DNA from 2 places in the Microbacterium faecale genome. Region 2 is predicted to be linked to the other one. Evidence: predicted binding sites of a transcription regulator. Region 2 holds the regulator's gene; the other holds the start of a gene.
The links. Region 2 encodes LexA, which represses DNA repair genes until DNA is damaged. Its sites were predicted from a motif close to TCGAACANNTGTTCGA; they were not measured.
Positions count from the first base shown of each region.

Region 1: a site for LexA is predicted at 8,333-8,348, ahead of IEW87_RS09335 (HNH endonuclease signature motif containing protein). Genes of this name have one in related genera too.

Region 1 is NZ_BMHO01000001.1:1,976,225-1,992,101, reverse strand. Features, by position in the region: gene aroB (3-dehydroquinate synthase) at 1-607, opposite strand, end outside; gene IEW87_RS09370 (shikimate kinase) at 604-1,146, opposite strand; gene aroC (chorismate synthase) at 1,139-2,347, opposite strand; gene IEW87_RS09360 (shikimate dehydrogenase family protein) at 2,353-3,162, opposite strand; gene mltG (endolytic transglycosylase MltG) at 3,159-4,718, opposite strand; gene ruvX (Holliday junction resolvase RuvX) at 4,729-5,193, opposite strand; gene alaS (alanine--tRNA ligase) at 5,197-7,857, opposite strand; gene IEW87_RS09340 (hypothetical protein) at 7,893-8,072, opposite strand; gene IEW87_RS09335 (HNH endonuclease signature motif containing protein) at 8,378-10,093, shown strand; gene erm (23S ribosomal RNA methyltransferase Erm) at 10,314-11,075, opposite strand; gene IEW87_RS15145 (hypothetical protein) at 11,273-11,395, shown strand; gene IEW87_RS09325 (LysR family transcriptional regulator) at 11,392-12,333, opposite strand; gene IEW87_RS09320 (putative oxygenase MesX) at 12,457-13,449, shown strand; gene IEW87_RS09315 (methionine synthase) at 13,470-14,504, shown strand; gene rpsD (30S ribosomal protein S4) at 14,592-15,221, opposite strand; gene IEW87_RS09305 (replication-associated recombination protein A) at 15,373-15,877, opposite strand, start outside.
Region 2 is NZ_BMHO01000002.1:17,331-33,207, reverse strand. Features, by position in the region: gene IEW87_RS13090 (class I SAM-dependent methyltransferase) at 1-418, opposite strand, end outside; gene hflX (GTPase HflX) at 518-2,032, shown strand; gene IEW87_RS13080 (alpha/beta hydrolase family protein) at 2,039-4,030, opposite strand; gene lexA (transcriptional repressor LexA) at 4,138-4,821, opposite strand; gene IEW87_RS13070 (LysM peptidoglycan-binding domain-containing protein) at 5,020-5,391, shown strand; gene IEW87_RS13065 (histidinol-phosphate transaminase) at 5,415-6,497, shown strand; gene hisB (imidazoleglycerol-phosphate dehydratase HisB) at 6,515-7,120, shown strand; gene hisH (imidazole glycerol phosphate synthase subunit HisH) at 7,120-7,755, shown strand; gene priA (bifunctional 1-(5-phosphoribosyl)-5-((5-phosphoribosylamino)methylideneamino)imidazole-4-carboxamide isomerase/phosphoribosylanthranilate isomerase PriA) at 7,851-8,597, shown strand; gene IEW87_RS13045 (SseB family protein) at 8,581-9,369, shown strand; gene IEW87_RS13040 (DUF1844 domain-containing protein) at 9,461-9,874, opposite strand; gene infC (translation initiation factor IF-3) at 10,148-10,753, shown strand; gene rpmI (50S ribosomal protein L35) at 10,833-11,027, shown strand; gene rplT (50S ribosomal protein L20) at 11,060-11,443, shown strand; gene IEW87_RS13020 (TrmH family RNA methyltransferase) at 11,529-12,347, shown strand; gene IEW87_RS13015 (amino acid ABC transporter ATP-binding protein) at 12,423-13,163, shown strand; partial or broken gene IEW87_RS13010 (glutamate ABC transporter substrate-binding protein) at 13,229-14,125, shown strand; gene IEW87_RS13005 (amino acid ABC transporter permease) at 14,187-14,843, shown strand; gene IEW87_RS13000 (amino acid ABC transporter permease) at 14,840-15,736, shown strand; gene IEW87_RS12995 (hypothetical protein) at 15,789-15,877, shown strand, end outside.

The DNA.
Region 1 (15,877 bases), on a different contig from region 2:
CCTCGACGAGGTCGAGGATCTCGGGGTACCGGATGAAGCCGGCCTTCAAGACCTCGGCGAATCCGGCGGTCAGCTCGTTGACCGGAAGCGGCTCCAGCAGCTCCAGGTCGCAGATCACCGCGCGCGGCGCCCAGAACGCACCGACGAGGTTCTTACCCTCGGTTGTGTTGATGCCCGTCTTGCCGCCAACAGCCGCGTCGACCATGCCGAGCACGGTGGTCGGCACCTGCACGACCGCCACGCCGCGCAGCCACGTCGCGGCCGTGAAGCCGGCGAGGTCGGTCGCCGCTCCCCCGCCGAAGCCCACGATCGCGTCCGTGCGGGTGAAGTCCGCCTGTCCGAGGATTCCCCAGAGGAACGACGCCACTTCGATGCGCTTGGCGCCCTCCGCGTCGGGGATCTCGGCGAGCAGGACCTCGAGGTCGCCGTCGGCGAGGAGTTCTTCGCGGATGTCCGCGACGATGCGGCCGAGCGTCGGCTGATGGACGATCAGCACCTTCTTCGCCTCCGGAGGGAGCGAATCACGCAGTTGGTGTCGCAGTCCCGTGCCGACGAGCACGTCGTAGCCGGGCTCTCCTTCGACGCGGATCACGGTCTTCTCGCTCATGCGGTGTCCCTTCTGTCGATGGCGATGCCGAGTCGATCAGCCGCCCACTCCGCGGCGGAGTCGACGACGAGGCGCAGCGGACCACTCGAGGTATCGAAAGTCACGTCCGCGAGCGCCTCATAGATCGGTCGGCGTTCGGCGGCGATCCGGCTCCACTCCGCGATGGGGTCGGCGGCGTTGAGCAGCGGGCGCTTGGCGCCTCGGATGCGCGACCGAATGGTGCGTTCGGAGACCGTGAGGAGCACCACGTGGTGATGCGCGAGCGCCTCGCGAGTCTCGTCGGTGACGACCGCTCCCCCGCCGAGCGCGACGATGCCGCCTCGGGTGAGGGCGTCGACGACCGCATCACGTTCGACGCGACGGAAGGCCGCCTCGCCATGCTCAGAGAAGAAGTCGGCGATGGGACCGTGCTCGGCGACGACCATCGCGTCGGTGTCGGCGAAGGGCACGTCGAGACGTTTCGCGACCCGCCGCGCGATGCTCGTCTTCCCTGATCCCATCGGACCGATGAAGGCGACCGAGGCGCGGCCGTCACTCATCGCTCATCGACCGGCCCGTCGTCCGAAGCGTCTCGGGGATCGCGTCGAGGTACGCGGTGAGGTTGCGGCGCGTCTCGTCGACCGAGTCGCCTCCGAATTTCTCGAGGATGGCGCTGGCCAGCGTGATCGCGACCATGGCCTCCGCGACGACACCGGACGCCGGAACCGCGCACACATCCGAGCGCTGGTGGTGCGCACTGGCGGTCTCGCCCGTCGCGACGTCGATCGTGTCGAGCGCGCGCGGGACGGTCGCGATCGGCTTCATGCCGGCACGCACGCGCAGCGTCGTGCCCGTCGACATACCGCCCTCGGTGCCGCCGGCGCGATCGGAGCCACGCGAGATCCCGTCCGCCGACGCGTAGAGCTCGTCGTGCGCAGCGGAACCGCGCCGCCGCGTCGTCTCGAAGCCGTCGCCGATCTCGACGCCCTTGATGGCCTGGATACTCATGAGCGCCTGCGCAAGCCGGCCGTCGAGGCGACGGTCCCAGTGCACGTGCGAGCCCAGCCCCGGCGGCAGGCCCACGGCAATGACCTCCACGATGCCGCCGAGCGTGTCGCCCGACTTCCTGGCGTCGTCGATCTCGGCGACCATGCGCTCGCTCGTAGCCGAGTGGAAGCAGCGCAGCGGATCCGCATCGAGGCGCTCGACGTCGTCGGGCGTGGGAAGAGGTGCGTCGTCAGGAACCGCGACGGGGCCGATTGACAGCGTGTGCGCGACGAGCCGGATCCCGAGTTCGGAGAGGAAGGAGCGGGCGACCGCTCCGAGCGCGACGCGCGCCGCCGTCTCGCGCGCGCTGGCGCGCTCGAGGATCGGTCGAGATTCCGTGAAGCCGTACTTCTGCATGCCGACGAGGTCGGCGTGACCAGGACGAGGGCGCGTCAGCGGCGCTCCCCGACCGCGCGACATCGCGCTGAGCTCGGTCGGCTCGGCACTCATCACCTCGGTCCATTTCGGCCATTCGGTGTTGCCGACGCGAATCGCGACGGGGCTGCCCATGCTGAGGCCGTGGCGCACGCCGCCGGAGAGCGTGAGCTCGTCCTGCTCGAACTTCATCCGCGAGCCGCGGCCATAGCCGAGCTTTCGGCGCTGCAGGTCGGCCTGAATGTCGTCGATCGAGACGGGGACTCCCGCGGGGAGTCCCTCCATGATGGCGATGAGTTCGGGGCCGTGCGATTCGCCGGCGGTGAGCACGCGGAGCATGGCTCCTAGCCTAGAGCGTCTCGCATCGCACTCACGACGCGGGGCTCATCGGGCAGCGGTTCGTCCACGTTCCCGGTGAGGAAGATCCGCACTTGGAGGACGGCCTGGTGCAGGAGCATGCCCAGGCCGCGGTGGGCGGGCGCCGGCCATGCGGAAGCGAGGGCGCTCGGCCACGGGCTGTATGCAACGTCGAAGAGCACCCCTCCGTTCGCGGCGAGCCGGTCGGTGACGTCCGGCGCGAGCTCGGCGCCGCCGGGCAGCGTCGCGATCGTCAGGTCGACAGGACGGGCGACGGCGTCGAAGGAGACGCCGCGTGCGGACAGGCCCAGTCCGGTGCCCACGTCCGCCGCGGCGGCGGCTTGCTCGGGACGGCGTGCGGCGACCTCGACCTGGGCGACTCCGAGTTCCGCGAGGGCGGCCACGGCCGAGATGGTCGTCGCTCCCGCGCCAACGATCCGGACGGTCCGCGACGCCGCGAGATCGAGCTCGTCGAGCGCGCGGACGATGCCGCCGACGTCGGTGTTGTAGGCGCGCAGTCCCTCCTCAGTCGGGAGCAGCGTGTTCGCCGCTCCGGTCACCGCCGCGCGCTGATCCCGCCATGGTGCCGCATCGTGCGCGCGCTGCTTGAGCGGATACGTCACGGCGAGGCCGCGCACACTGGCGTCGGCCAGGGCGCGGTCGAAGCGACCGAGGGGCACCTCGCGGCGCGTGAAGAGCCAGTCGAGGCCGAGCGTTCGGTAGGCCGCGGCGTGCAGCACCGGAGAGCGACTGTGACCGATCGGATCGCCCCAGACCTCGAGGCGGTGGGTGGTCACCCGCAGCCCGTCTCGTCCGGGTTGTCGGCGCACCACTGCTGCAACTCGGCGACGTACTCCTCGTGCTCGGCGAGTGTCGACGCGAACCGCGTCTCTCCCGACGAGAGGTTCACGGTCACGAAGTACAGCCAGTTGCCGTCAGTGGGATTGACGGCGGCGTCGATCGCGAGTGCTCCCGGGTTCGAGATGGGTCCAACGGGGAGGCCCGTGTGGGCGTAGGTGTTCCACGCGTTGTCGTCCTCCAGCGCCTCGGCTGAACTGAAGACATCGCCGTCGTGCATCTCGCCGTAGCCGTACTGCGCCGTCGAGTCCATCTGCAGGCGCATGTCGTCGTCGAGACGGTTCTGGATCACCCGAGACACACGATAGAAGTCCTCCTCCGCCCGTGCCTCGCGTTCGAGGATCGATGCGATCGTGAGCACGCGCTGCATCCGGTCCTCGGGCACGCCGGCGTCTTCGAGCGTGCTGCGGGTGCGGTCGACCAGGTCCTGGATCACCGTGGTGACTTCCGTGCCGGGCGTGTACTCGTAGGTTCCCGGGAAAAGCCACCCTTCGAGGGAGTCCGCGTCGACGCCGTAGTCGGACGGATCCTCGAGTGCCGCGACGACCTCGCCCTCGGGGACCTCGAGTGCCGTCGCGATGACGGGCGCGATCTGGTCGTTCGCGTATCCCTCCGGGAACGCGACGCCCGGAAGCCGGGCCTCCGGGTCCTCGAGCCGCTCGAGCGCGGCGGATGCGGTCATCATCCGCTGCAGTTCGTACATGCCGGGGCGGAACTCGGGGTTCTGCTGCGCGTCGACGAGCATGTCGTAGAAGACCGACTCGGTGCGCGTGACGTCAGCCTCATAGAGCGCCTGCGAGACCTCCCAGCCCGTGTCGCCCTGCTGGATCATGATGACGGCCTCGCCGGTGGCTTGTCCGGACTCGTAGTCGGTCGGCTCCGAGTTCCAGCCGAGGAGCTCGCCGATGGGCCCGCCATACGTCTTCGCGGCCCACATCCCGCCGAGTACCAGCGCGACGATGAGCGCGACGATGATCACGATGATCGCGATCGCACCGCCGCGCCGCTTCTTCGGGCGCGCGGCCGTCCCCTCCGCCGGCGTCAGGAGACTCTCGAGCGTGGAACCGCTGGCGGCCGCCGCGGCGTAGCTGTGCACGGAGTCATTCGACGGTCCCGCGTCGCCCCCGGGCGCCGGGGCGCCAGCTGACGACGGCGGGGCGAACTGCGCGGCGGATCCGCTCGCTTCCCGTGCGGGCGTCGCCGCGGTCGGCACGGTGCGCGGGTGCGTCGACTCGGCCGGAGCGGGCTTCTGGTCGCGCACGGCGGGGCGAGGTGCAGGCTCAGGCTCAGGCTCAGGCTCAGGCTCAGGCTCAGGCTCAGGCTCAGGCTCAGGCTCAGGCTCAGGCTCAGGTGAGCGCGGCGGTTCTTGTACCGACACCGCCGCTGCGTCGCCGTCATCGGGCGCTGGCGCGCCGTCGTTCCGCTCGCGTTCGCGCTGCTGCCGCAGCTCGCGCCTCGTCAGCGGCCTGGCTTCAGGGGAATCGGGCTCGGTCATGACGGACCTATTACTCCTCGTCCAGAACCGTGCCGGGCGCACGGCCAGTGGTCTTCTCAGTGTCGACGGCGTGTTGGAGGAACACCACCGCCGCAATCTGATCGACGATACCGCGAGACTTCTTCTGAGAGCGACCCGACTGTCTGAGCGCGGTGTGCGCGCTCACCGTGCTGAGGCGCTCATCCACCAGGCGTATCGGCGTCTCGGGAAGCGCTGCAGCCAGCTCCGTCGCGAATCGACGCGCGTCGTCAGTCGACGGCGTGTCCTCGCCACGCATGTTGAGCGGAAGGCCGACCACGAGCTCGATCGGCTCGTACTCGGCGACGAGGTCACCGATGCGGGCCACGGATCCGCTCGCGCGCGCCACGGTCTCGACCGGCACGGCGAGCATGCCGTCCGGGTCGCACCGCGCGACACCGATACGAGCGCGCCCGACATCGATCGCGAGACGCACTCCGCGTCGGAACTCCCCCATCGCCTAAAGCGCCGCGACCGCGTCCTGAAGCGCGCTGAGCGCGGCGGGAATCGCGGACGAGTCCTGTCCACCGCCCTGCGCGAGGTCCGGCTTGCCGCCTCCCCCGCCGCCGAGCGCGCCGGTGGCGAGCTTGACGAGGGCGCCCGCCTGCGCACCGCTCTCGCGCGCGCGCTCGGTGGTGCCGATCACGACGACCGGGCGGTCGTTCGCGACGCCGATGAGGGCGACGACCGCTGCCTCGCCCGCGAGGCGCTCGCGCGCCTGCGTGACCAGCGTGCGCACGTCGTCCGCGGACCCGACGTCACCGAGCGCCTCGGCGACGAGCGTGATGCGACCGGCCGGCGCCGCGGCGGCGACCAGCTCCGGCACGCGCTGCTGCAGTTTCTGGGCCTCGAAGGCCTGGATCCGCTTCTCGGCGCGCTTGAGGTTCGCCGACAGCTCGGCGACGCGGCCGGCGAGCTTGTCCTTCGGTGTCTTGAGGGCGCTGGTGAGCTCCTGGACGATCCGACGCTCGGAGGCGAGCTCACGGAACGCGTCGGCGCCGACGAGCGCCTCGACGCGGCGGTTCGCCGCGCCCACCGACGATTCACCGGTGAGCGACACGAGGCCGATCTCGGCGGAGGTCGCCACGTGGGTTCCGCCGCACAGCTCACGCGACCAGGGCCCGCCGATGTCCACGACGCGAACGGTGTCGCCGTACTTCTCGCCGAACAGGGCCATCGCTCCCGCAGCCTTCGCTTCGTCGAGGGACATCGTGCGCGTGGCGACCCCGAGGTTGTCGCCGATCGCGCGGTTCGTGATCTCCTCGATCTCCGACTTGGTCGCGTCGGACAGTGCCTGCCCCCACGAGAAGTCGAAGCGCAGGTATCCGGCCCGGTTCAGGGATCCGGCCTGCCGTGCGCCGGAACCGAGCGTGTCGCGGAGCGCGGCGTGCACGAGGTGCGTCGCCGAGTGCGCGGCCTGAGCGCGACGCCGGTTCGCCTCGTCGACCACGGTCGTCGCGGCATCGCCGATGCCGACCTCGCCCGTGTGCACGGTGACGGTGTGACTGATGAGTCCGGCCACGGGCCGCTGCACGTCGATCACGTCGAGCTCGAATCCGCTGCCGATGATCGTGCCCTTGTCGGCGACCTGGCCGCCCGACTCCGCGTAGAGCGTCGTCTCGGGGAGGATCACCTCGGCGACCTGTCCGGCGACCGCGCGGTCGACCGGCGCTCCGTCGACGAGGATCCCGACGACGCGGCTCGCGGCCGTCAGCTCGTCGTAGCCGAGGAACGCGGTCTCGCCGAGCGCGCGGAACTCCCGGTAGACGCTGACGTCGGCGATCGAGCTCTTGCGGGAGCGCGCATCTTCCTTCGCCCGCTCGCGCTGACGGCGCATGAGGTCGTCGAAGGCGTCGCGATCGACCCCGAGTCCGGCCTCGCCCGCGATCTCGAGTGTGAGGTCGATCGGGAAGCCGTAGGTGTCGTGGAGCAGGAACGCCTGGTCGCCGCCGAGCGAGGAGCTTCCCGTGTCCTTGGCCTTCTCGAGCGCGGTGTCGAGGATCGTCGTGCCGGCGCTCAGCTTGCGCAGGAAGGAATCCTCCTCGGCGTACGCGTAGGTGGAGATGCGCTCCCAGTCGGTCTCGAGCTCCGGGTAGTTCTCCTTCATCGCGTCCCGCGAGACGGTGAACAGCTCGGGGAAGGTGGCCTCTTCGACGCCGAGAAGGCGCATGGAGCGCACGGCACGGCGCATGAGGCGCCGCAGCACGTAGCCGCGTCCCTCGTTCGCCGGGGTCACGCCGTCGCTCAGCAGCATCATGGAGCTGCGTACGTGGTCGGCGATGATCCGGAAGCGCACGTCGTCGCCGGCGTCGGCGCCGTAGCGACGACCGCTCAGCTCACTCGCGCGATCGAGCACGGGGCGCACCTGGTCGATCTCGTACATGTTCTGCACGCCCTGCTTGAGGAAGGCGACGCGCTCGAGCCCCATGCCCGTGTCGATGTTCTTCTGCGGCAGGTCGCCGACGACGCGGAAGTCGGTCTGACTCCTCACGTCGGCGAGCATCTCCTGCATGAACACGAGGTTCCACAGCTCCATGAACCGGGTGTCATCGACTGCGGGGCCGCCGCCCGGACCGTGGGCCGGTCCGCGGTCGAAGAAGATCTCGGAGTCGGGGCCGCCGGGACCGGGCTGGCCGGTGTGCCAGTAGTTGTCCTCGCGCCCCATTCGCTGGATGCGCTCGGCGGGCAGACCGATGACGCGGCGCCAGATGTCGGCCGCCTCATCGTCGGTCTCGTAGACGGTGACCCAGAGGTCCTTCTCATCGAAGCCGAGGCCTCCGTCGGCCTCGCTGGAGGTGAGGAGCTCCCACGCGTACGTGATCGCGCCTTCCTTGAAGTAGTCGCCGAAGGACCAATTCCCCATCATCTGGAAGAACGTGCCGTGGCGGGCGGTCTTGCCGACCTCTTCGATGTCGTTCGTCCGGATGCACTTCTGCAGGTCAGCGGCCCTCGAGTACGGGGCCGGAACGACGCCGGTCAGGTAGGGAATGAACGGCACCATGCCCGCGACCGTGAACATCAGCGACGGGTCGTCACTGACGAGCGACGCCGAGGGAACGATTGTGTGATCCTTCGAGCGGAAGTGATCGAGGTACCGGGTAGCGATCTCCGCGGTCTTCATATCAGGGAATGCGTCCTTGTCAGAGCCTGTGGCGGTCAGTCGTTGGTCTCGCGGGCGACTTCGGCCCGGTACGCGTCGGCAAGCGCATCCGTGAACCCGTTGATGCGCGAGTCGATCGACGCGAGCAGCTCGTTGCCGCGAGGATCCTTGGTCATGAAGTGCGCGGCCACGAACCCGCCCACGATGCCGAGCAGGAACCACAGGAGCTTCTTCATACGTGCATCCTATCCGCCGTGCCCGCTCTCGCGCTGACGGTCCGGCGAGCGTACACGAGGCGGATGAAGGTGCGGGCGGGCGCGATCGGTACGACGGACACGCAACGGGCCAGGACAGCGGCACGACCGCGGCGAGCGAAAGCGATGATCGACTCCTCGATCACGGCGGTGTTCTCCTCGCTGATGCGCTGCATTCGCCGGGGCGCGACGATATAAGGTGGCATGCCAGCGCGTTCCCTGACCTCAAAGTGAATCCCGGCTCGAATCTTTCTTCGAATGTCAGTGGTCCCTCGTAGCGTTGACATATGGACGCCGAACGCATCACGCGAAAGCTCGAGGGATTGGATCCCCGGCAGCGTGAGCGCGCGCGGGTCCTCGTCGACGAAGTCGTGGAGTGCGATCGCGAGATCGCCCGCGCGGAAGGAAAGAAGGCTCTCGTGCTGGCGGAGCTGGCAGAGATCGCGCATGCGGAAGGCGAGCGATCGCCCGCCCCGAACGGTATCGAGGATGCACGCAGGGCGATGGCCTCCGAGATCGCCGCGGCGACGCACACCCACCCCGCCGCGGCGAAGCACGTCATGGAAGAGGCCGAGGGTTTCGTCTCCGACTATCCACGCATGCGCGAAGCCCTCTGCGACGGGCGGATCAGCGCACGACATGCCCGCGCCGTGGCCGACGCGGGCGGGGTGCTCGACCACGACGCACGCGCCTCGCTCGATGACGCGGCGGTTCCGTTCGCGGAGACGAGCACTCCCGGCGACCTGAAGCGGATCGTGAAGCAGCAGGTCGCGCAGCTCGACGCCGTTTCGCTGCACGAACGCCATGAGCGCGAACGAGCCAAGCGGTTCGTGACGCTGACCGAACGCGACGACGGCATGAGTGACCTGCTCTTCTACATGCCGACCTTCGAAGCGCGCGCGATCTACGACCGCGCGACGCAGCTGGCGAAGGTCGTGAAGACTGACAGACGCAGGGCTCGACGCGAGGCCCAAGGCGCGCGCGGCATCGGCGAGGTGAGCGCCGCAAGCGAAAGTGCCGCCCGGGACCGTGGCGACGACGTCAGAACCAGAAGCGTTCGCGCCGACAGCAACAGCGGCGCCCGGGACTATGCCGACGCAGGCGGGGCCAAGGTCGACCGCGCCGACAACGAACGTTCCATCCGCGCGCATACCGACGCGGCGCGAGCCACGGCTGATCACGCCAACGGCGAAAATGCCGACCCGGACCGTGACGAGGCAGGCGGGGCGAGAAGTGGTCGCGCCGACGGCGACGATGCGCGCGAAGCCGTCGCTCAGACGTCAGGGCGCGCGCAGTCAGCAGACGCCGCATCCGGCCCCTCGCTTCTCAACGCCGACTCCGCGGTGACGGCCACCGATCTCCGGACGACGGACCAACTCCGAGTCGACATCCTCACCGATCTGATCCTGACGTCCTCCCCCACAGCCCACGAGCTGCACGCAAGCGGATCCGGGTCCGCGCTCGCCGAGGTGAGCGCAACCGTGCAGGTCACCGTCCCGGTCGAGCAGATCATCGACCCAAGCGACGGCATCAGCTGGATCGACGAGGGCGGGCTCATCTCGCCGAACACAGCCCGGGGCATCGCCGGGCGCGCCGCGGGCTGGGAACGACTCTTCTACCGACCTGAGACGGGCGTCATTGAACACGTCGATCATTACCGACCATCCTCAGGACAAAGACGGGCGCTGATCGGGCGCGACGTCACCTGCCGGTTCCCCGGATGCACCACGCCCGCACGCCGTAGCGACGTCGACCACACGCGCGACTATGCCCGAGGCGGGTCAACGACGCTCACCAACCTCGCACACCTCTGCGAGAGCCATCACGTGATGAAACACCAGTCCGGGTGGTCTGTGACCCAACGTGCACATGGCGTCATGGAATGGACGAGTCCGACCGGACGCACATACGAAGACGAACCAGTGAGTCGCGTGTTCTTCCGGCAAACGGCCGGCTCTGACGACGAAGATGACCCGCCCTGGGCAACGCGAAGGGCGACGTAGACGCGAGGATCAGCTCTCTCAGAATGAGCCCATGACCGATTTCGGCGCGTGACCGTGATGTAGGTGCAGGCAGGACGTCGCTACTTCGCGACTGTCGCGAAGAGCCGGCCGTGCGGACGCGGTGCCTGACTCGTCGACGTTGTGGCGTCGACGCTCCTGGCTCCGCGCCGCAGCAGCGCCGACCCCACCACTGGTCGGGCGCCGCCGGCGCACGAGCAGGTCACCGTTTCAGGCCGCGCCAGAGTGCCGCCCACTGTTCGGCCGTCAGGTCCCGCGGCAACCCGCGCGCGGCGACGCCCGCGTCAGCGAGCACGCGCCTCGCACACGCTCGGTCGACGCCCATCGCGTTCTGAAGGATGCGATCGAAGGAACCGCCGCGCCCCGTGAACGCCGATCTCACGAATCGTGAGTACGGCGAGCGGTCTTTCATCGGAATGAGGCTTCGGTCTCGCCGACGGATGTGAAGGACGCCGCCGTCCACACTCGGTCGCGGCGCGAACGCCCACGACGGAACACGGTCGTGCAGGGTGAACGAAAACCACGGCGCGGTCTGCGCCGTCATCATCGTGCGTCCGCCGACCCCGGCGCGCTTGCGAGCCACCTCCCACTGGGTCAGCAGAAAGGCGTGATCCCAGCCGTTCGTCGCGAGGATACGGCGAAGGATCGGCGTCGTGAGATGAAACGGCACGTTGCCGACCAACACCGGATGCCGCAGCGGGTAACGCAGCGCGTCGGCGTGCTGAACCTCGACACGAGGCAGGTCACTGCGGAGCCGCCGCACGCGGTGCTCATCGATGTCGATCGCCGTGATCCTGCGATCGAGCGCGGCGAGCGATCGCGTGAGCGCTCCGTCGCCCGCGCCGATCTCCAGGATCGCGCCTTCCGTACGTGCGACGAGCCGGGTGATGCGTGTAATGGTCGGTGCGTGGACAAGAAAGTTCTGGCCGAGTTCGTGTCGGCCGCCGAAAACTGATCGCGGCATGAGCGCGCTCCAAGATGCAAGATGCGGAGCGCCTCAGAAAGGACGAAGAGGACAGTCAGACGTCGGATCGCCGTTCCGAGGCACAGGGTCTCTCGGATGGACGACGCGCGAAGCGTGGGGTGCGAGCGCGCCGTCAGGCGCTGCGGTCGCGGAAAACCAGCGCGCGCGTCATCGCGCTCATGCAGATCAAACTACCCATGGCATTCATCGTAGCGGACAACCCCGAACGCCCTGGGCAGGTGCGCTCCTCCGAACCGTCATCTCTCGGCGCACCCATGAGCAGGCCGACGACCGACGTCGACATCGACATCGCACCCTAGTCGAGCACCGCGATCCCGAAGTCGGCCACGACCTTGCGCAGCTCCGCGAGGTAGCGTTGCGCCTGCTCCGTGAGCGGCACCGCGGAATGGCCGATCCAGCCGATCTCGATCGATTCGTCGACGTCGAGCGGGATTGCGACGATCTCCGGATCGAGGTCGTCGCTGATGACGCCCGTCGAGATGGTGTATCCGTCCAGCCCGATCATGAGATTGAAAATGGTCGCACGGTCCGAGACACGGATCTCCTGCTTGCTCGACAACGTCGAGAGGACCTCCTCAGCGAAGTGAAACGAGTTGTTCGCCCCCTGGTCGAACGTGAGCCGCGGCAGGTCCGCGAGGTCATCGAGGGTGACGCGGTCTCGAGCGGCAAGCGGATTCGTGCGCGATACGAAGATGTGCGGTGCGGCGAGAAAGAGCGGAGTGAACGCGAGCCCGGAGTCCCGGAGCAGCTTGTCGATCACGTTCCGGTTGAAATCGTTGCGGTAGAGGACGCCGAGTTCGCTGCGAAACAGTCGGACGTCTTCGATGATCTCCCACGTGCGGGTCTCTCGCAGCGAGAACTCGTACTCGGCCGCCGCATTGCTCCTCACCATGCGGACGAATGCCTCAACCACGAATGAGTAGTGCTGCGCCGACACTCCGAGCAGGCGCCGCGACGGCGGCCGGCCGAGGTAGCGCTGCTCGAGGAGGTCGACCTGTTCGACGATCTGCCGGGCATAGCCAAGGAACTCCGTGCCATCGGCGGTCAGCGTCACCCCGCGAGCCGAGCGCACGAGAAGGGTGCGGCCGACCCGAGCCTCCAGGTCCTTCATCGCCGCGGACATGGTCGGCTGGGAGACATAGAGGAGGTCGGCGGCCGCACTGATCGACCCTTCCGCAACGACCTCGATGAAGTAGTGGAGCCGCTGGAGCGTGATCCCGCCCGATGCCTGTGACATAGCTTGAGGCTATACCCACTCATAGTCATCTCGAATTTCTCGATACCCGGGGACTGCGTGCACGATAGGGCGACCGACTTCCGCATGGCCGATCCCGGCCGATCAACCCCGGATTGACCGCTCATGGCGAACGAGTTCACATTCAGCATCACCACCACGCGCTTCGACGAGGACTACGTGCCGTCGCGTAGTTCGCGCGCCACCACGAACTTCTCGAATCTGGCGAGAGGCGACGACCGGAAGCAGAATCTCCGCAACGCCCTGACGATGATCGACCGTCGGTTCAACGACCTCGCGCACTGGGACAACCCGGACAGGGAGCGGTACGCCGTCGAACTCGAGATCATCTCCGTCGAATTGCAGTTCACGGCGAGCGGGGAGGGCAAGGAGTTCCCGCTGCTTGAGATTCTGGACGTGCAGATCCTCGACACGCGAACCGGGCAACGCCACCGCGGCATCGTCGGGAACAACTTCTCGTCCTATGTCCGCGATTTCGACTTCAGCGTGCTGTTGCCGACGGTCAACGAGACCACGACGACGTTCACCGTGCCCGACGACTTCGGCGAACTGCATGGCAAGCTCTTCAGGTGCTTCCTTGAATCCGCCGCGTATCAGGAGCACTTCCCGGCGCCGCCCGTGATCTGTATCAGCGTCTCCACGAGCAAGACGTATCACCGCACCGAGAACCATCACCCGGTCCTCGGCGTCGAGTATCGCCAGGAGAAGTCCTCGCTGACGGACGCGTACTTCCACAGAATGGGATTGCGGGCGCGATACTTCATGCCGCCCGGCAGTTCTGCGCCGCTGGCGTTCTATTTCCGCGGCGACCTGCTGAACGACTATCCCAATCTGCAGCTCATCGGCACGATCAGCACGATGGAGACGTTTCAGAAGATCTATCGCCCCGAGATCTACAACACGAACTCCGCCGCCGGCAGCGTCTATCGACCAAGCCTAGACCAGCCCGACTATTCGCGAACTCAAATCGCCTACGACCGCGACGAGCGCGCTCATCTCGCGATCACCCAGGGGAAATACACGGAGGAGCATCTCGTGAAGCCGCACCGCAGAGTTCTGGAACAGTGGGCCGCCAACTACCCTGCGCCCGTCGGCTGACCGGCAAGGGATCACCGATCATGCAGAAGATCCTGCCCACCTCGATCGTCGGCAGCCTGCCGAAACCGTCATGGCTCGCGCAGCCGGAAACCCTCTGGTCTCCGTGGAAACTGCGGAACGGCGAGTTGGCCGAAGGACAACAGGATGCGCTGCGCATCGCAGTCCAGGAGCAACGCGGCAGCGGCATCGACATCGTCAGCGACGGAGAGCAGACCCGCCAGCACTTCGTCACCACGTTCATCGAGCATCTCGGCGGAGTCGATTTCGAGCAGCGCGAGACCATTCGGATCCGCGATCGTTACAACGCGAATGTGCCGACCGTCGTGGGTGAGGTGAGCCGTGAGAAGCCCGTGTTCGTCGAGGATGCGAGGTTCCTGCGTCAGCAGACCGATGGGCCGATCAAGTGGGCTCTTCCCGGGCCGATGACGATGGTCGACACGCTCTACGACCGCCACTATAGGAGCCGCGAGAAGCTGGCGTGGGAGTTCGCGACGATCCTCAATCAGGAGGCGAGGGAACTCGAGGCCGTCGGCGTCGATATCATCCAGTTCGACGAGCCGGCATTCAACGTCTTCTTCGATGAGCTCCAGGACTGGGGCGTCGCGATGCTGGAGCGAGCAGCGGAAGGACTGCGCGCGGAAACCGCCGTGCACATCTGCTACGGCTACGGGATCAAGGCGAACACCGAGTGGAAGGCGACACTCGGACCGGAGTGGAGGCAGTACGAAGAGTCACTGCCGTTCTTGCAGCGGTCCACCCTCGACATCGTGTCGCTGGAATGCCACCGTTCCCGCGTGCCTCTGGACCTGATCGAGCTCGTCCGCGGCAAGAAGGTCATGCTCGGGGCCATCGACGTGGCAAGCGAAGCCATCGAGACTCCGGAAGAGGTCGCCGACACCCTCCGAAACGCGCTCGCGTTCGTCGATGCGGACAAGCTCCTCCCGAGCACGAACTGCGGGATGGCTCCGTTGCCCCGTCACGTTGCGCGCGGGAAGATGAGCGCGCTGAGCGCGGGGGCCGACATCGTTCGCAAGCAACTCGCTGCCGCGTCGTGACGCCACCGGGCAGAACCGGCCACCCGAACAGCAAAGCAGAAGGCGCCCCGAGCCGAAGCTCGGGGCGCCTTCTGCTGAAAAGGGTGCTTAGCGCGCCGCGTAGTACTCGACGACCAGCTGGACCTCACAGGTGATGGGAACCTCGGCGCGCTTCGGGCGCGAGACGAGCTTCGCCTGCAGCTTGTCGAGAGAAACCTCGAGGTAACCGGGGACCGCGGGAAGAACCTCGGCGTGACCACCGGCGGCCGCGACCTGGAAGGGCTCGAGACCCTCGCTCTTGGCCTTGACCTCGATCGTCTGACCCGGCTTCACACGGAACGACGGGCGGTCGACGAGCTTGCCGTCGACGAGGATGTGACGGTGGACGACGAACTGGCGCGCCTGCGACGTCGTGCGGGCGAAGCCCGAACGGAGCACGAGCGCGTCGAGACGCATCTCAAGCAGCTCGACGAGGATCTCACCCGTCAGGCCCTCGGTGCGGTTCGCCTCGTTGAACAGGGTGCGCAGCTGCTTCTCGCGGATGCCGTACTGCTCGCGCAGACGCTGCTTCTCACGCAGACGGACGGCGTAGTCGCTGTCGGCCTTGCGCTTGGTGCGTCCGTGCTGGCCGGGGCCGTACGGACGGTTTTCCATGTAGCGCTGAGCCTTCGGCGTCAGCGCGATGCCGAGCGCGCGGGACAGGCGGACCTTGCGACGGTCCTGTGCCTTCGTAACCATGTCGGTTCCTTTCACGTGCCGCAGATGCGGCTTCACGGGCGTACATACCGCCTTCTTCCCTCACGCGGGCGTACGCCGCACTACCCGCGGGAATAACGAAGGGGATGTGCTCGGACTTCGAGCCGATCAAGTCTAACAGAGCGCGCCGGCGCTAATCACCGATGATCCGGCGAATCTTCTCGAGCCGTTCGGAGAGCTCACGCTCCGCCCCGTGCGTGGTCGGTGCGTAATAACGCCGACCCCGGAGCTCGTCCGGCAGATACTGCTGTGGCGACACACCGCGCGCGTCGTCGTGGGGGTACCGGTATCCCTTCCCATGGCCGAGGCGCTTCGCTCCCGCGTAGTGCGCGTCACGCAGGTGCAGTGGAACCGGGCCCATGCGTCCTGCCCGCACATCCCCGAGTGCCGCGTCGATCGCGCTGATGACCGCATTGGACTTCGGAGCCGTCGCGAGGTAGATCGTCGCCTCCGCCAACGGGATCCGCGCCTCCGGCATGCCGACGAGCTGCACCGTATCGGCCGCCGCGACCGCGATCTGCAGCGCGCGCGGATCCGCCATGCCGATGTCCTCTGCCGCGTGGACCATGAGCCGACGCGCGATGAAGCGCGCGTCCTCCCCCGCCTCGATCATGCGCGCCAGGTAATGCACGGCCGCG
Region 2 (15,877 bases):
GGGCCGGCTTGCCGATGCGGATCGGCGGGTTGGACCGGATCGTCCGAAAGGCGACGTCCGAAGGGATCTCATCGGCGGTGACGGCGCGAACATTGTCGAGGCCGAGCGCCTCGGCGTTGCGCCGTACGAGGTCGAGCGCGCGCTCGTTGACGTCGAGGGCCCAGATGCGTGCGTGCGGCGCCTGCATCGCGAGCGTCAGCGAGATGGCGCCCCAGCCGCACCCGAGGTCGAGGAAATCTCCGCCGGGCGGCGCATCGGGTGAGTTCGACAGCAGCACGTCGGTGCCCCGGTCGATGCGGTCGGGGCTGAAGACGCCGTTCGCCGTGGTGACCCCGACCTCGCGGCCATCGAGGGTCACACGGATCCGGCGGGTCTGTTCAGGGCTCGCGGGCGCCGCGCTGAAATAGTGATCCGCCATAGGCGGCGAGCCTACCGGAGCACGCGGCGTCGCGGTACCTGCCCCCGCGTGCCGTTCCCGCGCTAAACTGGAGGGCTGACCATCCGCGAAAGGACCCTCGTGCCCGACACCACAGGCGCTGAGAACCACCCCGACATCGAGACCGACGACGTCGTCGAACGTGTCCTCGCCCGCGACCGTGCACGCGGCGAGGCGCGCATCTTCGGTGCCGCGCAGGCGCTGCAGCCCGACGATTCCATCGTCGTCGACGACGAGCAGTGGGATCTCGCCGACCGCCACGCGCTCCGCCGCGTCGGAGGTCTCTCCACCGAGCTCGAGGACATCACCGAGGTCGAGTACCGCCAGGTGCGGATGGAGAACGTCGTCCTCGTCGGCATCTACTCCACCGGCGCACAGGTCGACGCCGAGAACTCCCTCCGTGAGCTCGCGGCGCTCGCCGAGACCGCGGGATCCGTCGTCCTCGACGGTATGCTGCAGCGCCGTCCGAACCCGGATCCGGCGACCTATGTCGGTCGCGGCAAGGCCGAGGAGCTGCGAGACGTCGTGAACGCGGTCGGTGCGGACACCGTCATCGCCGACACGGAACTCGCGCCGAGCCAGCGTCGCGCGCTCGAGGACGTCGTCAAGGTCAAGGTGATCGATCGCACCGCGGTGATCCTCGACATCTTCGCTCAACACGCCAAGACCCGCGAGGGCAAGGCGCAGGTGGAGCTCGCCCAGCTCGAGTACCTGCTGCCGCGACTGCGCGGCTGGGGTGAATCGATGAGCCGCCAGGCCGGTGGCCAGGTCGGTGCCGCCGGCGCCGGCATGGGATCCCGCGGCCCGGGTGAGACGAAGATCGAGCTCGACCGCCGCCGCATCCGCACGCGCATGGCGGTGCTGCGCAAGCAGATCCGCAGCTTCGCGCCCGCGCGTGAGGCGAAGCGTGCGGAGCGCGGCCGCAACGCGATCCCGTCTGTCGCGATCGCCGGCTACACGAACGCCGGCAAGTCGAGCCTCCTGAACCGCCTCACGCAGGCGGGTGTGCTCGTGGAGAACGCGCTGTTCGCGACGCTCGACTCGACTGTGCGCCGCACGGAGACAGCCGACGGTCGCGTCTTCACGCTGGCCGACACCGTCGGGTTCGTGCGCAACCTGCCGCACCAGCTCGTCGAAGCATTCCGCTCGACGCTCGAGGAGGTGGCGTCGGCCGACGTCATCGTCCATGTCGTCGACGGCAATCACCCCGACCCGGCAGGCCAGCTGCAGACCGTCCGCGACGTGCTCACGGAGGTGGGCGCGCGGGCCATCCCCGAGATCGTCGTGTTCAACAAGATCGACCTCGTGGACGACTCCCAGCGGCTCGTCCTCGCGGGTCTCGCGCCGCGCGCGGCGTTCGTCTCCTCGCGCACGGGTGAGGGAATCGATCAGCTGCGGAGCCTCGTCGAGGACACTCTGCCGCGCCCCGAGGTCGAGGTGCGCGCGCTCATCCCGTACGGGCGGGGGGATCTGCTCGCGCAGATCCATGAGTCGGGGCAGTTCCTCGACCAGCGTCACGAGGAGCAGGGAACGCTGGTGCATGCGCGCGTCGGGCAGCGTCTTGCCGCGGAGCTCGGGCCCTTCCTCGCGGCCTGAGCACGCTCAGTCGAGCGTGATCGGATCCACGCCAGGCGCCTCGAAACCGAGCACCTGACCGAGGAAGGCGAGCTCGCTCTCGAAGCAGCGCACGATCGTCTCCGAGCGTCGGAATCCGTGACTCTCGCCCTCGAACAAGAGGTACGCGTGCGGCACCCCGTTCTTCGCGACCGCGTCCCGCAGAGCCTCGGACTGCGACGGCGGCACCACCGGATCCTCGCTACCCTGCAGGATCAGCAGCGGGGTGGTGAGCGTCTCGGGGCGTGAGAGGGGCGAGCGCACGATGTACTCCTGCTCGTCCTCCGGCCACGGCCCGACGAGGCCGTCGAGGTAGCGTGCCTCGAAGTCGTGCGTCTCGGCGAGCAGCATGCGCAGATCGGCGACTCCGTAGCGACTGATGCCTGCGGCGAAGACATCCGTGTCGGCGAGGGCGCACAGCACGGTCCAGCCGCCCGCGGATCCGCCCTTGATCGCGAGTCGCTTCGGATCCGCGCGCCCGGCTTCCACGAGTCCGTTCGCGGCGGCCGCGACGTCCTGCACGTCCGCGATGCCCCACGCGCCGTTGAGCCGCTCGCGGTAGGCGCGTCCGTAGCCGCTCGATCCGCCGTAGTTCACATCCAATACGCCGATGCCGCGGCTCGTGAAGAACGACGCATTCTGCGAGAGGTCGCCCGTGACGTGACCCGTGGGGCCGCCGTGCACGAGCACGAGAACCGGCGGCAGTTCTCCGGCAGGCGCGGTCGCGGCCGCGTTCGCCGGCGGATAGAAGAAGGCATGGACCGGACCCAGTGGACCGGGGAAGGTCAGCGGCTCGGCGACGGACTGCATGCCCGAGGAGAGATCGGCCTCGCCACCGCGCAGCGGTCGAAGGGAACGCGCGGACACGTCGAGCTCCCAGAGCCCGCCGGGCACCGTCGCTCCGCCGCCCGTCAAGAGCGCCGTGCGCCCACGCACGTCCTGGAGCTGGATGTCGCCCGTCAATGGCGTCTCGAGCTCGGTCACGATCCCCGACGTGGGCTCGACGAGCATGAGACGCGAGCGACCGTTCGTGACGACCGCGACGACGTTTCCGTCCTCGAGCTCGGCGAACCACCGCGACCCGAGGCTCCAGAGCGGGCCGCCGGTGTCGCCATCGACCGAGTAGATCGGCTCCGGAGCGCTCGTCGCGAGCCCGTCATCGAAGCGGATCCGGAAGAGGTTCCATCGCTGCGTCCACGTGCGGTCGGCGCGCGCGGCCGTCGTGGGCGGATCCTGGGTGAACAACAGCTCGTCGTCGCCGGTCCACTCCGGCTGCAGGGCCGAGACGTTCTCACCGCGGCTCGCTTCGCGCCCGCCGGCGAGGCATCGCCAGTCGGTGACTGTGCCGTCGTCGGCGAGCGTGCCGACGCGCAGCTCTGCGGCGTCCCATGGCATGTCGGGGTGGTCCCACGCGACCCACGCAAGGCGGTCGCCCCGCGGGGAGGGGAAGGCGAGGAAATCGCTTCCCGCGACGACTGACGTAATGGCGACCGGATCCGTGGCGCCGGAAGCGTCGAGAGGGATGCGGACGATCTCGCGTCGCGGGGTCTCGTGCGGGCGCTCGTGCGTCTCGCGCACGGCCCACAGTGCGTCATCGGCCCACACGAGATCGCCGTGCACGAATCGTGAGTCTGCGGGCGTCAGCGGGGCAGGCTCGACGCCGGGCGCGGCCAGGTACACGCGCTGATCGCTCTGCTCGACGAAGACGAAGCGTCCCTGCTCCTGCGAGATGACGGTCCACGCACCTCCGCCGTACTCGTGCACGCGCGATCGCGCGCTCCACGGCGCAGGCAGGATCGGCGCATCGTGGCCGGATCCGAGGATCGCCGTACGCCCCTTCTCGGAAGGCACCGACTCGGCCCACCACACCTCGTCGGCGACGTACTGCGCGTGTCCCAGCCGAAGCGTGCCGAGCGGCATGTCCTCGGGATGGATCGGCGAGGGCCACGTGCCGTATGGGCGAGAGGTGAGATCAGCCATGTCTCCACGCTATGGCACGCGCCTGGCCGATCGCACCCGGGGCGCCGGGTTGTGGAGCCGTCGCGCGCTCGGAGCCTGCGCAGAGGCGAGCGATTGTGAGATATGCGCTATACGGCGCGCATCACGGCCACGATCTTGCCGAGCACGACAGCCTCATCGCCGAGGATCGGCTCGAACGCGGTGTTGCGCGGGAGGAGCCACACGTGCCCGTCGCGCTTGCGGAAGGTCTTCACTGTGGCCTCGCCATCGAGCATGGCCGCGACGATCTCGCCGTTCTCTGCCGTGTTCTGCGTGCGTACGACGACCCAGTCGCCGTCGCAGATGGCAGCGTCGATCATCGAATCGCCGGACACCTTCAGCATGAACAGCTCGCCATTGCCGACCAGTTGGCGGGGCAGGGGGAAGACCTCTTCGACGTGCTGGTCCGCCGTGATCGGCACGCCGGCCGCGATCTGGCCGACGAGTGGCACCATCGCCGCGTCCCCGACGGCCGGAGCCGCGTCGGCCGGGCTCTCGGTCGATGTGCCGGGAAGCTCGACGAGTACCTCCATCGCGCGCGTCTTGCCGGGGTCGCGTCGGAGATAGCCACTGAGCTCGAGCTGACCGAGCTGGTGAGTGACACTCGACAGCGATTTGAGGCCCACTGCGTCGCCGATCTCGCGCATGCTCGGCGGATAGCCGTTCACCTGGATCGAGCGCTGGATGACTTCGAGGATGGCGATCTGCTTCTCGCTCAACTGTTTGCGACGGCGCCCCCTCGGGGCGGTCTGCGGGGTGATGTCGGCGCTCATCCGCTCGTTCCTCTTCGAATGTCAGTGGTTGCTGGTGAGGTGTGCTGCGTGAAGGAGACGCTACCGGAAACGGGGCGATCTTCGGGAGATTTGTTCGAGTGTGTCGCCAATTGATCTCCGGATTATTCGAAAAACCGCTTGACGGATTCGAACATTCGAAGATACATTCGGTACATCAATACGAGAGAAGGTCATCTGATGAGCACGGTTACCCTCACGGCACCCGCGTCGCACATTCCGGCCACCCGCACGCGACTGCGTCTCACGACGCGCGGTCGCCGCGTCCTCGCATCGCTTGCCGCCCTTCCCATCGCCGCGGCGGTCGCCGTCGGAATCATCGGCGGCGGGTCCGCCGTTGGGTCCGGAGACGGCGGCGCTCCGGCGGGAACGTTCGACACCGTGACCGTCATGCCGGGGGACTCCCTGTGGTCGATTGCCCAGAGCGTCGCGCCAGCGCAGGACCCGCGTGACGTCGTTGCCGAGATCAGTTCGCTGAACCAGCTGTCGAGCTCGGGCGTCGACGCGGGCCAGAAGCTCTCCATTCCGGCGGCTTACTCGACCGGAAGCTGACCACACGGTCGTAGCATGGAGGGGTGACCGCGACACTCGACGACCTCCCCATACGCGACGACCTCCGGGGCCAGCGCCCGTATGGAGCTCCGCAGGCGCCGCTTCCCATCGCACTCAACGTCAACGAGAACACTCACGTGATCTCCGAGGATGTGGCCGATGACATCGCCGGATCGATCGCGAAGACGATCTCCGAGCTGAACCGGTATCCCGACCGTGAGTTCACCGACCTGCGCGAGGCGTTCGCCTCCTACCTCGGTCACGGACTGACTCCCGAGCAGATCTGGGCGGGCAACGGCTCGAACGAAGTCCTCCAGCAGGTGTTGCAGGCCTTCGCCGGACCGGGGCGCCGCGTCTTCGGCTTCTCGCCGACGTACTCGATGTATCCGCTGCTGACGCGCGGTGTGGGCGCCGAGTGGGTGGCCGGGTCGCGTGGCCCGCGCTACGAGATCACACCCGAGGACGCCGCGGAGCAGGTGCGCGCGGCCGACGCGGACGTCGTGATCCTCTGCGCGCCGAACAATCCGACCGGTACACCGTTGCCGATCGAGGTCGTCGAGAGCGTCTATGAGGCCGCGCGGGGGATCGTCGTCGTCGACGAGGCATACTTCGAGTTCGCGCCGTCCGAGGCGCCGTCGGCACTCACCCTTCTTCCCGGACGGGAGCGACTCATCGTGTCTCGCACGATGAGCAAGGCGTTCGCCTTCGCGGGGGCGCGCGTCGGATACCTCGCGGCGGATGCCGCCGTCACCGACGCCCTGCGTCTGGTGCGCCTGCCGTACCACCTCAGTGCGCTCACGCAGGCGGCCGCGGTGGCCGCGCTGCGCCACAGCGACGAGATGCTGCGGACCGTGGACGACATCGTCGTGCAGCGCGATCGCATCTCGGCGACGCTTGAAGCGCTCGGCTACGACCCCTACCCATCCTGGAGCAACTTCGTCATGTTCGGCGGCGTCGAGGACCCGCAGGAGACGTGGCGCCGATTGTACGACCGGGGCGTGCTGATCCGCGACGTCGGCGTTGCCGGCCACCTCCGCGTCTCGGCAGGCACCGAGAGCGAGACGACCGCGTTCCTCGACGCCCTCGCGGCCGTCGGCGACGCCTGAGCGTCTAGGATTCGGATATGACCAACGCCCGCACCGCGCGCCGCACCCGCACCACGAGCGAGTCCTCGATCGAGCTCGAGATCAACCTCGATGGCACGGGTGCGAGCGACATCGACACGACGGTTCCGTTCTTCGACCACATGCTCACGGCGTTCGCGAAGCACTCGCTGACCGACCTCACCGTGCGCGCGACGGGCGACACGCACATCGACGTGCACCACACGGTTGAGGACACCGCGATCGTGCTCGGCGAGGCGATCCGCGAGGCGCTCGGTGACAAGTCTGGCATCTCGCGCTACGGCGACGCCCTCGTCCCGCTCGACGAAGCGCTCGCCCAGGCGGTTGTCGACATCTCGGGGCGCCCGTATCTCGTGCACTCCGGTGAGCCGGACGGATTCGAGCTGCACCTCATCGGCGGCCACTTCACCGGCTCGATGGTGCGTCACGCCTTCGAGGCCGTCACGTACCACGCTGGCCTCACGGTGCACGTCCGCGTGCTCGCTGGCCGCGACCCTCACCACATCGCGGAGGCCGAGTTCAAGGCGTTCGCCCGGGCGTTCCGTCAGGCGAAGGCGCTCGACGCCGCTGTTGATGGGATCCCGTCGACCAAGGGCGCCCTGTAATGGCCCAAGCCCCCGTCGTCGCGATCCTCGAATACGGGTCCGGCAACGTCCACTCTGCAGTCAAGGCGCTGGAGTCCGCGGGGGCGGACGCGCGTCTGACGCGAGACGCTGGTCTCATCGCAGCGGCCGATGGACTGCTCGTCCCCGGCGTCGGCGCGTTCAGTGCGGTGATGGACCAGCTGCGCGGCGTGCACGGTGACATGATGATCGAACGTCGTCTCGCCGGTGGCCGACCGGTGCTCGGCATCTGCGTCGGGATGCAGATCCTCTTCGAGCGCGGCACCGAACGCGGCGAGGGCGCCGATGGACTCGCACAGTGGCCGGGAGAGATTTCCGAGCTCGATGCACCCGTCGTGCCGCACATCGGGTGGAGCCGCGTCGAACCCGGCGCTGACTCTCGCCTGTTCGCGGGGATCGAGGACGAGCGCTTCTACTTCGTGCACTCGTTCGCGGCCCAGGACTGGACGCTCGAGGTCGACCCGCCGTTCCCGGAGCCCGCGGTGACGTGGGCGACCCACGGATCCCGTTTCGTGGCGGCGGTGGAGAACGGCCCGCTGACGGCGACGCAGTTCCACCCGGAGAAGTCCGGCGACGCCGGCATCGCGCTGCTGCGCAACTGGATCGAAACCCTCTGACCGGTGCACCCCGCTCGGATTGTGCGGAACCGGGAGAGCCGTCTAGCCTTAGCGATTGTGCATCCGCAGGAGATTCCCGCGGCGATCGAGGAGAGATGAACGACTTCGCTTCTACACCCGGCCTGACCCTCCTGCCCGCCGTTGACGTCGCAGACGGCAAGGCGGTCCGCCTCACTCAGGGCGAAGCGGGATCCGAGACGAGTTACGGAGATCCCGTCGAAGCCGCCGAGCAGTGGCGCGATCAGGGCGCCGAATGGATCCACCTCGTCGACCTCGATGCGGCCTTCGGGCGCGGTGAGAACACCGCGATCCTCCGCAAGGTGATCAAGCACATGAAGGGCATCAACGTCGAGATCTCGGGCGGCATCCGCGACGACGCGTCGCTCGAGGCCGCGCTGGCCTCCGGAGCGGAGCGGGTCAACCTCGGCACCGCCGCGCTGGAGAACCCCGACTGGACCGAAGCGGTCATCGCTCGCTATGGCGAGGCCGTCGCCGTGGGGCTCGACGTGCGCGGCACGACGCTCGCCGCACGCGGCTGGACGAAGGACGGCGGCGACCTCTGGGAGGTGCTCGATCGTCTCGAGCGCGCCGGATGCGCGCGCTACGTCGTCACCGATGTGACGAAGGACGGAACCCTTCGCGGCCCGAACATCGACCTGCTGAAGCAGATGACGGAGCGCACCGACAAGCCCATCGTCGCCTCCGGCGGCGTCTCGAGTCTCGATGACATCGTCGCGATCCGCGACCTCGTCTCCCATGGAGTCGAAGGCGCGATCGTGGGCAAGGCGCTCTACGCGGGTGCGTTCACGCTCGCCGAGGCACTGGATGTCGCCGGACAGTGATGGCAGCGACGCGCGGCCACTCCCGCCGCACCTCGCCGACTCGGCGGGGCAGCCGTGGGCGGGCCGTACGTTCCAGCAGAACCCGGCAGCCGGCGACGACGGATCCGCGGATCCCGCACTGTGGGCAGCGCTGACGCGATTCCGTGAGGGAACCGCGGAGATGACCGACGTCGTCGATGCGCTGCGCGAGGCACGCGTGCTGGTGCCGCTCGTCGCCGAAAAGGGCGAGGAAGGCGTCGGCCCAACCGGACTCACCGTCGACAAGACGCAGGAACTGTCCATCGTCACGGTGTGGGCACCCGACGGACGGAAGGTGCTTCCGGCCTTCAGTTGTGTAGAGACGATGCGCGCGTGGAATCTCCACGCGCGTCCGATCCCGGTCGCGGGCACGCGCGCGGCCCTCGCGGCCGCGGGGGAGGATACCGACCTCGTCGTGCTCGACCCGACGAGCCCGACGGAGTTCGTCGTGCGCCGCCCGGCGGTTTGGGCCATCGCACAGGATCAACCGTGGGTTCCCGCGTGGCTGAGCGAAGAGGTCGTGGGCGCATTCCACGCGTCGATCGGATCCGAGCTCGCCGTTCACGACCTGCGCGTCGAGCCCGGTGACCCCGAGGCGCGACTCCGCGGCCCCGAGGTCACCGTGACACTCACACTCATGCAGGGACTGGACCGCAGCGAGCTCGACACGGTGATGCAGCGACTCGCGAAGCGGTGGGCGGCCGACGACCGGATCGCAGTTCTCGTCGATTCCATGCAGGTCTCCCTTCGCTGACGCCCCGCTGAGGAGCACTGCGGCCGCTGGGGCGCGTCGCTAAACCTGGCACCTACTGCGCTGGCCGAGGCACGCCGTTGAGCAACGCACCCTAGGAGACGGGGCCCGTGAACTTCTCGCCCGGGCCCTTGCCGATGGGGTCGGGGATGGCGGAGATCTCACGGAAGCGCAGCTGCAGGGAGCGCAGCCCGTCGCGGATCGGACGCGCGTGCATGTCGCTGATCTCGGGTGCGGCGGCGGTGACGAGGCCGGCGAGGGCGTTGATCAGCTTGCGCGCTTCGTCCAGGTCGGTGAACCGCTCCGCATCGGGATCCTCGCCGAGCCCGAGCTTGACGGCGGCGGCGCTCATGAGGTGCACGCACCCCGACGCAATGACTTCGACGGCCGCGACGTCGGCGATGTCGCGGACGGCGTCGGTTGCCGCCGCAGCGCGCTGCTGCTCCTCCCAGTGAGCGTGACGCTCGGCGTCGAAGGAATGTGCGTGGTCGCCGGTCGTCGTGCTCATGAACTGCCTTCTGCTAGACTGTTGCGGGCTCCGAACCTTGTTCGGACGAAAGAGGATCTCCATCCCACCCGCGCTTGCCGTTCCAGGCTACCGGGTCCACATGACACTCCGCCCGCCGCAAGGTGGGTAGGGGCGGGCATCTGCTCGCCTGAGGGTGAAGGTGTGCGCGAGCGGTCTGTCGCGTCGCACGGGTGGCTGGTGATCTCTCTCCCGCCCGTGGCGCGATCCTCGCATCACGGTGGCTCATCGACTACCGCACACTAGGAGTTCCGCATCAGCGATCCCCGTATCAACGAGCGCATTCGCGTTCCCGAGGTCCGTCTCATCGGACCCGGAGGCGAGCAGATCGGCGTTGTCGCAAGCTCGGTGGCCCTGCGCCTCGCGCAGGAAGCCGACCTCGACCTCGTCGAGGTGGCACCCAACTCACGTCCTCCCGTCGCCAAGATCATGGACTACGGGAAGTTCAAGTACGAGACCGCGCAGAAGGCCAAGGAAGCACGCCGCAACCAGGCCAACACGGTCCTCAAGGAAGTCCGCTTCCGCCTGAAGATCGATCAGCACGACTATGAGACGAAGCGCAAGCGTGCTGAGGGGTTCCTCAAGGCCGGCGACAAGGTCAAGGCCATGATCCTGTTCCGTGGGCGCGAGCAGCAGCGTCCCGAGATGGGCGTTCGCCTGCTGATGAATTTCGCTGAGGAAGTTGCTGAGCTCGGAGTCGTCGAGTCGCGGCCGAAGATCGACGGGCGAAACATGGTCATGATCATCGCCCCGACGAAGAACAAGTCTGAGGCGAAGGCCGAGCAGAACGCACAGCGCGCGGCCAACAAGCGAGCAGCGCGCGACGCGAAGCACGCTGACAAGGAATCCGCGAGCGAGTAGTCACGCAGAATGTCTTCCCGCCGCATGTGCGGGCAGGACCCACGTCGCCTCCAGGGGCGCACACGTCAAGGAAAGAACAATGCCGAAGCAGAAGACCCACTCGGGAGCCAAGAAGCGCTTCAAGATCACCGGCAGCGGCAAGCTCAAGAAGCAGCAGTCGGGAATGCGCCACAACCTTGAGCACAAGTCGAGCCGCCGGACGCGTCGCCTGAACAAGGACCAGATCGTCGCCAGTTCCGACGTCAAGGCCGTCAAGAAGCTCCTCGGCCGCTGAGCCGCTCGAACCGAATTCGTTAAGGAAATATCATGGCAAGAGTCAAGCGCGCGGTAAACGCGCACAAGAAGCGTCGCGTCATCCTCGAGCGTGCCTCCGGCTACCGCGGTCAGCGTTCGCGCCTCTACCGCAAGGCCAAGGAGCAGGTCACTCACTCGCTCGTTTACGCGTACCGCGACCGTCGTAAGCGCAAGGGCGACTTCCGCCGCCTGTGGATCCAGCGCATCAACGCCGGCGCACGCGCGAACGGCCTGACGTACAACCGCTTCATCCAGGGCTTGAACGCCGCGGGTGTCGAGGTCGACCGCCGCATGCTCGCGGAGCTCGCGGTGAACGAGCCCGCGACGTTCGCGAAGCTCGTCGAGGTCGCCAAGGGCGCTCTGCCCTCCGACGTCAACGCGCCGAAGGCCGCGTAACCAGGTCTCACAAGAGGGGCGCTCCCGTTCGGGAGCGCCCCTCTTCGCGTCTCCGCGACGTGGTCGGTCTTCGTAGACTGGGGGGATGCTCGAGAACCCCCGCGCCGCGCGTGTCCGCACGATCCGCAAGCTCTCCCAGCGCAGTGTGCGCCGTGACACCGGGCGGTTCGTCCTCGAGGGCCCGCAGGCGGTTCGAGACGCGCTCACCGCCCGTCCCGACCTCGTCGAGCAGCTGTATACGACGCCGACGGCTCTCGAGAAGCACCGCGACATCCGCACACTCATCGATGACGCTGTGGCGGAGAACCCGGAGCTCGTGTGGGAGTACGCCGACGAGACCGTCATCGACGCGATGTCGGACACGGTGACGCCGCAGGGGGTCGTCGCCGTCGCGCGGCAGAACCCCACGGCGCTGAAGGACATCTTCGCAGGCGCCCCACGACTCATCGTGATCTGCGAAGAGGTGCGAGACCCCGGGAACCTCGGCACGATCCTGCGTGCGGCGGACGCGGTCGGCGCCGACGGCGTCGTGCTCACCGGTCGCACGGTCGATCCCTTCAACGCGAAAGTCGTGCGGTCGACAACGGGCTCGCTGTTCCACGTCCCGTTCGCCGTCGATGCGGATCTGGCGGATGTCGCCGGTCGCGCCCGTGCGGCAGGGCTCCAGGTCTTCGCCGCCGATGTGCGGGGAGAGGACCTGCTCGGCGCGCGCCGGGAGGGCGCACTCGAGAACCCCACGGCCTGGGTCTTCGGCAACGAAGCGCGGGGGCTCACGAGCGACGCCGTCGCCCTCTGCGACCGGTCGCTGAAGCTGCCGATCTATGGGCGAGCGGAGTCACTCAACCTGGCGACCGCCGCGAGCGTGTGTCTGTACGAGTCAGCGTTCGCGCATCGCGCTGCGTGACGGTCCGATAACGCTGAAGAATTCGTCGGCGCGGGAGCGTGGCGCGGCGGGGGATCTCAGTCTAGGCTGACCGCCATGGCAGAGCCGCTCGTTGTCATTGACCATGTCGAGAAGCACTACGGTGACTTCCACGCGCTGAAGGACATCAACCTCACCGTCGATCCGGGTGAGGTCGTCATCGTGATCGGGCCGTCAGGATCCGGTAAATCGACGCTGTGTCGGACGATCAACCGCCTCGAGACGATCACGAGCGGGTCCATCGCGATCGACGGCAAGGAACTTCCCGCGGAGGGCAAGGAGCTCGCGAAGCTCCGTGCTGAAGTCGGCATGGTGTTCCAGTCGTTCAACCTCTTCAGCCACCTCACGATCCTCGAGAACGTGACTCTCGGACCGATCAAGGTCAAGGGGATGAAGAAGGCCGACGCCGATAAGGAGGCGCGCCGCCTGCTCGACCGCGTCGGGATCGCGCATCAGGCCGAGAAGTACCCCGCTCAACTGTCGGGTGGCCAGCAGCAGCGCGTCGCGATCGCCCGCGCGCTGGCGATGCATCCCAAGATCATGCTGTTCGACGAGCCGACCAGCGCGCTCGACCCCGAGATGATCAACGAGGTGCTTGACGTGATGGTCGATCTCGCGCACGACGGCATGACCATGGTCGTCGTCACGCACGAGATGGGCTTCGCTCGCAAGGCCGCCGACCGCGTGGTCTTCATGGCCGATGGCGAGATCGTCGAACAGGCGAAGCCGGAAGACTTCTTCACCAACCCGCAGTCGTCACGCGCGAAAGACTTCCTCTCGAAGCTGCTCACGCAATGACCCCACGGCGCCATGCATCACACACAGCAGGCGGCGCCATCACACCACCACACCAGGAGGAAAACATGCGAAAGTTCCGTAACGCGGCCGCTGTCGGGATCGCGGCTGGCGCGCTCTTCGCGCTGACGGCGTGCAACAGCGGCTCGCCGACGGGCGGATCAGGAGATGACGCCCCCGAGCAGGAGGTCTCGGAGGACGTCGCTCTCGAAGGCAGCCCCACCTACGATGCGATGGTCGAGCGCGGTGGACCGGTCATCGGTGTCAAGGAGGATCAGCCGAACCTCGGATACCTCGACGCCACGACGGGCGAGCGCAGCGGATTCGATGTCGAGATCGCACGCTGGATCGCCGCGGAGCTCGGCTTCAGCGAGGACGACATCTCGTATGAGCCGATCGCGTCGGCCAACCGCGAGCAGGCGATCGTGAACGGCGACATCGACTATTACGTCGGCACGTACTCGATCACGGACCAGCGCAAGGAGCAGATTGACTTCGCCGGACCGTACTTCGTCACGGGCCAGGGCTTCCTCGTCGCCGGCGACAGCGAGATGACCGAGGTCAACGATGTGTCGGACTTCAACGGGATGACCGTCTGCTCGGCGACGGGATCGACGCCGATTCAGAACATCAAGGAGAACTTCCCTGAGGTCAGCACCGAGGAGTACGACATCTACTCGTAGTGTGTCGAGGACCTGCTCAACGACAGGGTCGACGCGGTCACGACCGACGCGGCGATCCTCATCGGCTATGCCGCGCAGGACCCGGACAACCTGAAGGTGCTCGACGGCCTCTTCACCGAGGAGCGCTACGGCGTCGGCGTCCCGAAGGGCGACACGGAGCTGCAGGAGTTCATCAACACCATGTTCACCGATGGTGGCGACACGTGGCAGGAGATCTTCGACGCGACGCTCGGTCAGTCCGGCATCGAGATCGACCAGCCGGCGGTCGACGCGGTCGAGTGATCACCACGGGTGCGGGGCCAGGCCGGCCCCGCACCCGGATGGGCGGAGAGAGAGGAAACGCGTGGACGCCATCTTCGGCAACCTCGACCTGTGGCGCGAGGGGATCACCTTCACGATCGCGGTGTTCGTGTTCGGCGGCATCATCGCGCTCGTGCTCGGCACGATCGTCGGGGCGATGCGCGTATCGCCGGTACCGATCGCTCGGGCGGTGGGTTGGGCCTACGTCAACCTCGTGCGGAATACGCCGCTGACGCTCGTCTTCTTCTTCTTCATCTTCGGCTATAGCGCCCTCGCGCTTCCGGCCCTGTCGAACACGGTGCTCGGAACCCTCGCCATCGGCGTCTACACCGCGACCTACGTCGCCGAGACGCTTCGCGCGGGGATCAACACGGTTCCCGTCGGTCAGGCCGAGGCAGCGCGTGCGATCGGCCTGCCGTTCGGTCAGGTCATGTCCGTCGTCGTCCTGCCGCAGGCCTTCCGGTCCGTCGTGCCGCCGATGATGAGCGTGCTCATCGCCCTGCTGAAGAACACCACCGTCGCCGCCGGGTTCTCGATCTCGGTGCTCCCCGCGCTGCAGGCGTCGATCTCGAACTCACACACGCGCCCGGGAAGTCCGATGGAAGTGCTGCTCTGGGTGGCGGCGTTCTTCATCGCCGTGGTGATGCTCCTCACCTGGCTGCAGCGAACGCTCGAGAACCGATGGAGGATCGCACGATGACGTCCGTTCTCTACGATGTGCCCGGGCCCCGAGCTCGCCGCCGCAACGGCATCCTCGCCACGGCGACGATCGTCGTCGTTCTCGCGGTCGTCGCGTTCGTCGGCTGGCGCCTCGCGCTGACCGGCCAGTTCACGGCCGCCAAGTGGGAGGTCTTCTCCTACACCACGGTATGGATGTCGATCCTCGAGTACGCGTGGGGCACGCTGCGCGCGTTCCTGCTGGCGGGAGTACTGAGCCTCGCTCTCGGCTTCGTGCTCGCGGTCGGTCGCCTCTCCGATCATTCCTGGATCCGGATCCCGGCCACAGTCATCACCGAGGGGTTCCGAGCTGTCCCCGTGCTCGTGATGATGATGATCCTCTACTACGGCCTTCCGACGCTGGGCATCGCGATGTCGCCCTACTGGGCCGTCGTGCTCGCGCTGATGGTGTACAACGGGTCCGTGCTGGCCGAGGCGTTGCGCGCGGGTGTCGAGGCGATCCCGCGCGGCCAGAAGGAAGCCGGCTACGCGATCGGGCTGCGCAAGAGCGGCGTGATGACGCTCATCCTGCTGCCGCAGGCGGTGCGCGCGATGCTTCCCGTCATCATCGCCCAGCTCGTCGTGACCCTGAAGGACACCGCGCTCGGCTTCATCATCACGTATCACGAGCTCCTCTACTACGTGAAGCTGCTCGCGAGTCAGGCAGAGCTCGGGCGTCCGATCCTGCAGGCGGCGTTCGTGATCGGCGGCATCTACATCGTGATGTGTCTGCTGCTGTCGTGGCTCGCGAATGTCGTAGAGAAACGCAGTCGACGGTCACCGAAGAGGCACGACGAAGAGCCGGACCCCGCCGCCGACGACGAGTCGACCATGACCGAGGCGATCGCGGCGCAGAAGTCGACCGGGAAGTTCTGAGTCGACGATGCGCAACTGGCATACTTGAGCCGTGCCCGCTGCGCTGCCTCGCATGTCCCTGAAACGCCTCGCGTTCGCCCTCCTCGCCGTCGGTGCTCTCGCCGTCGCTTTCCTGCCTGCCTCGGCGTCGGCCGCGGAGTC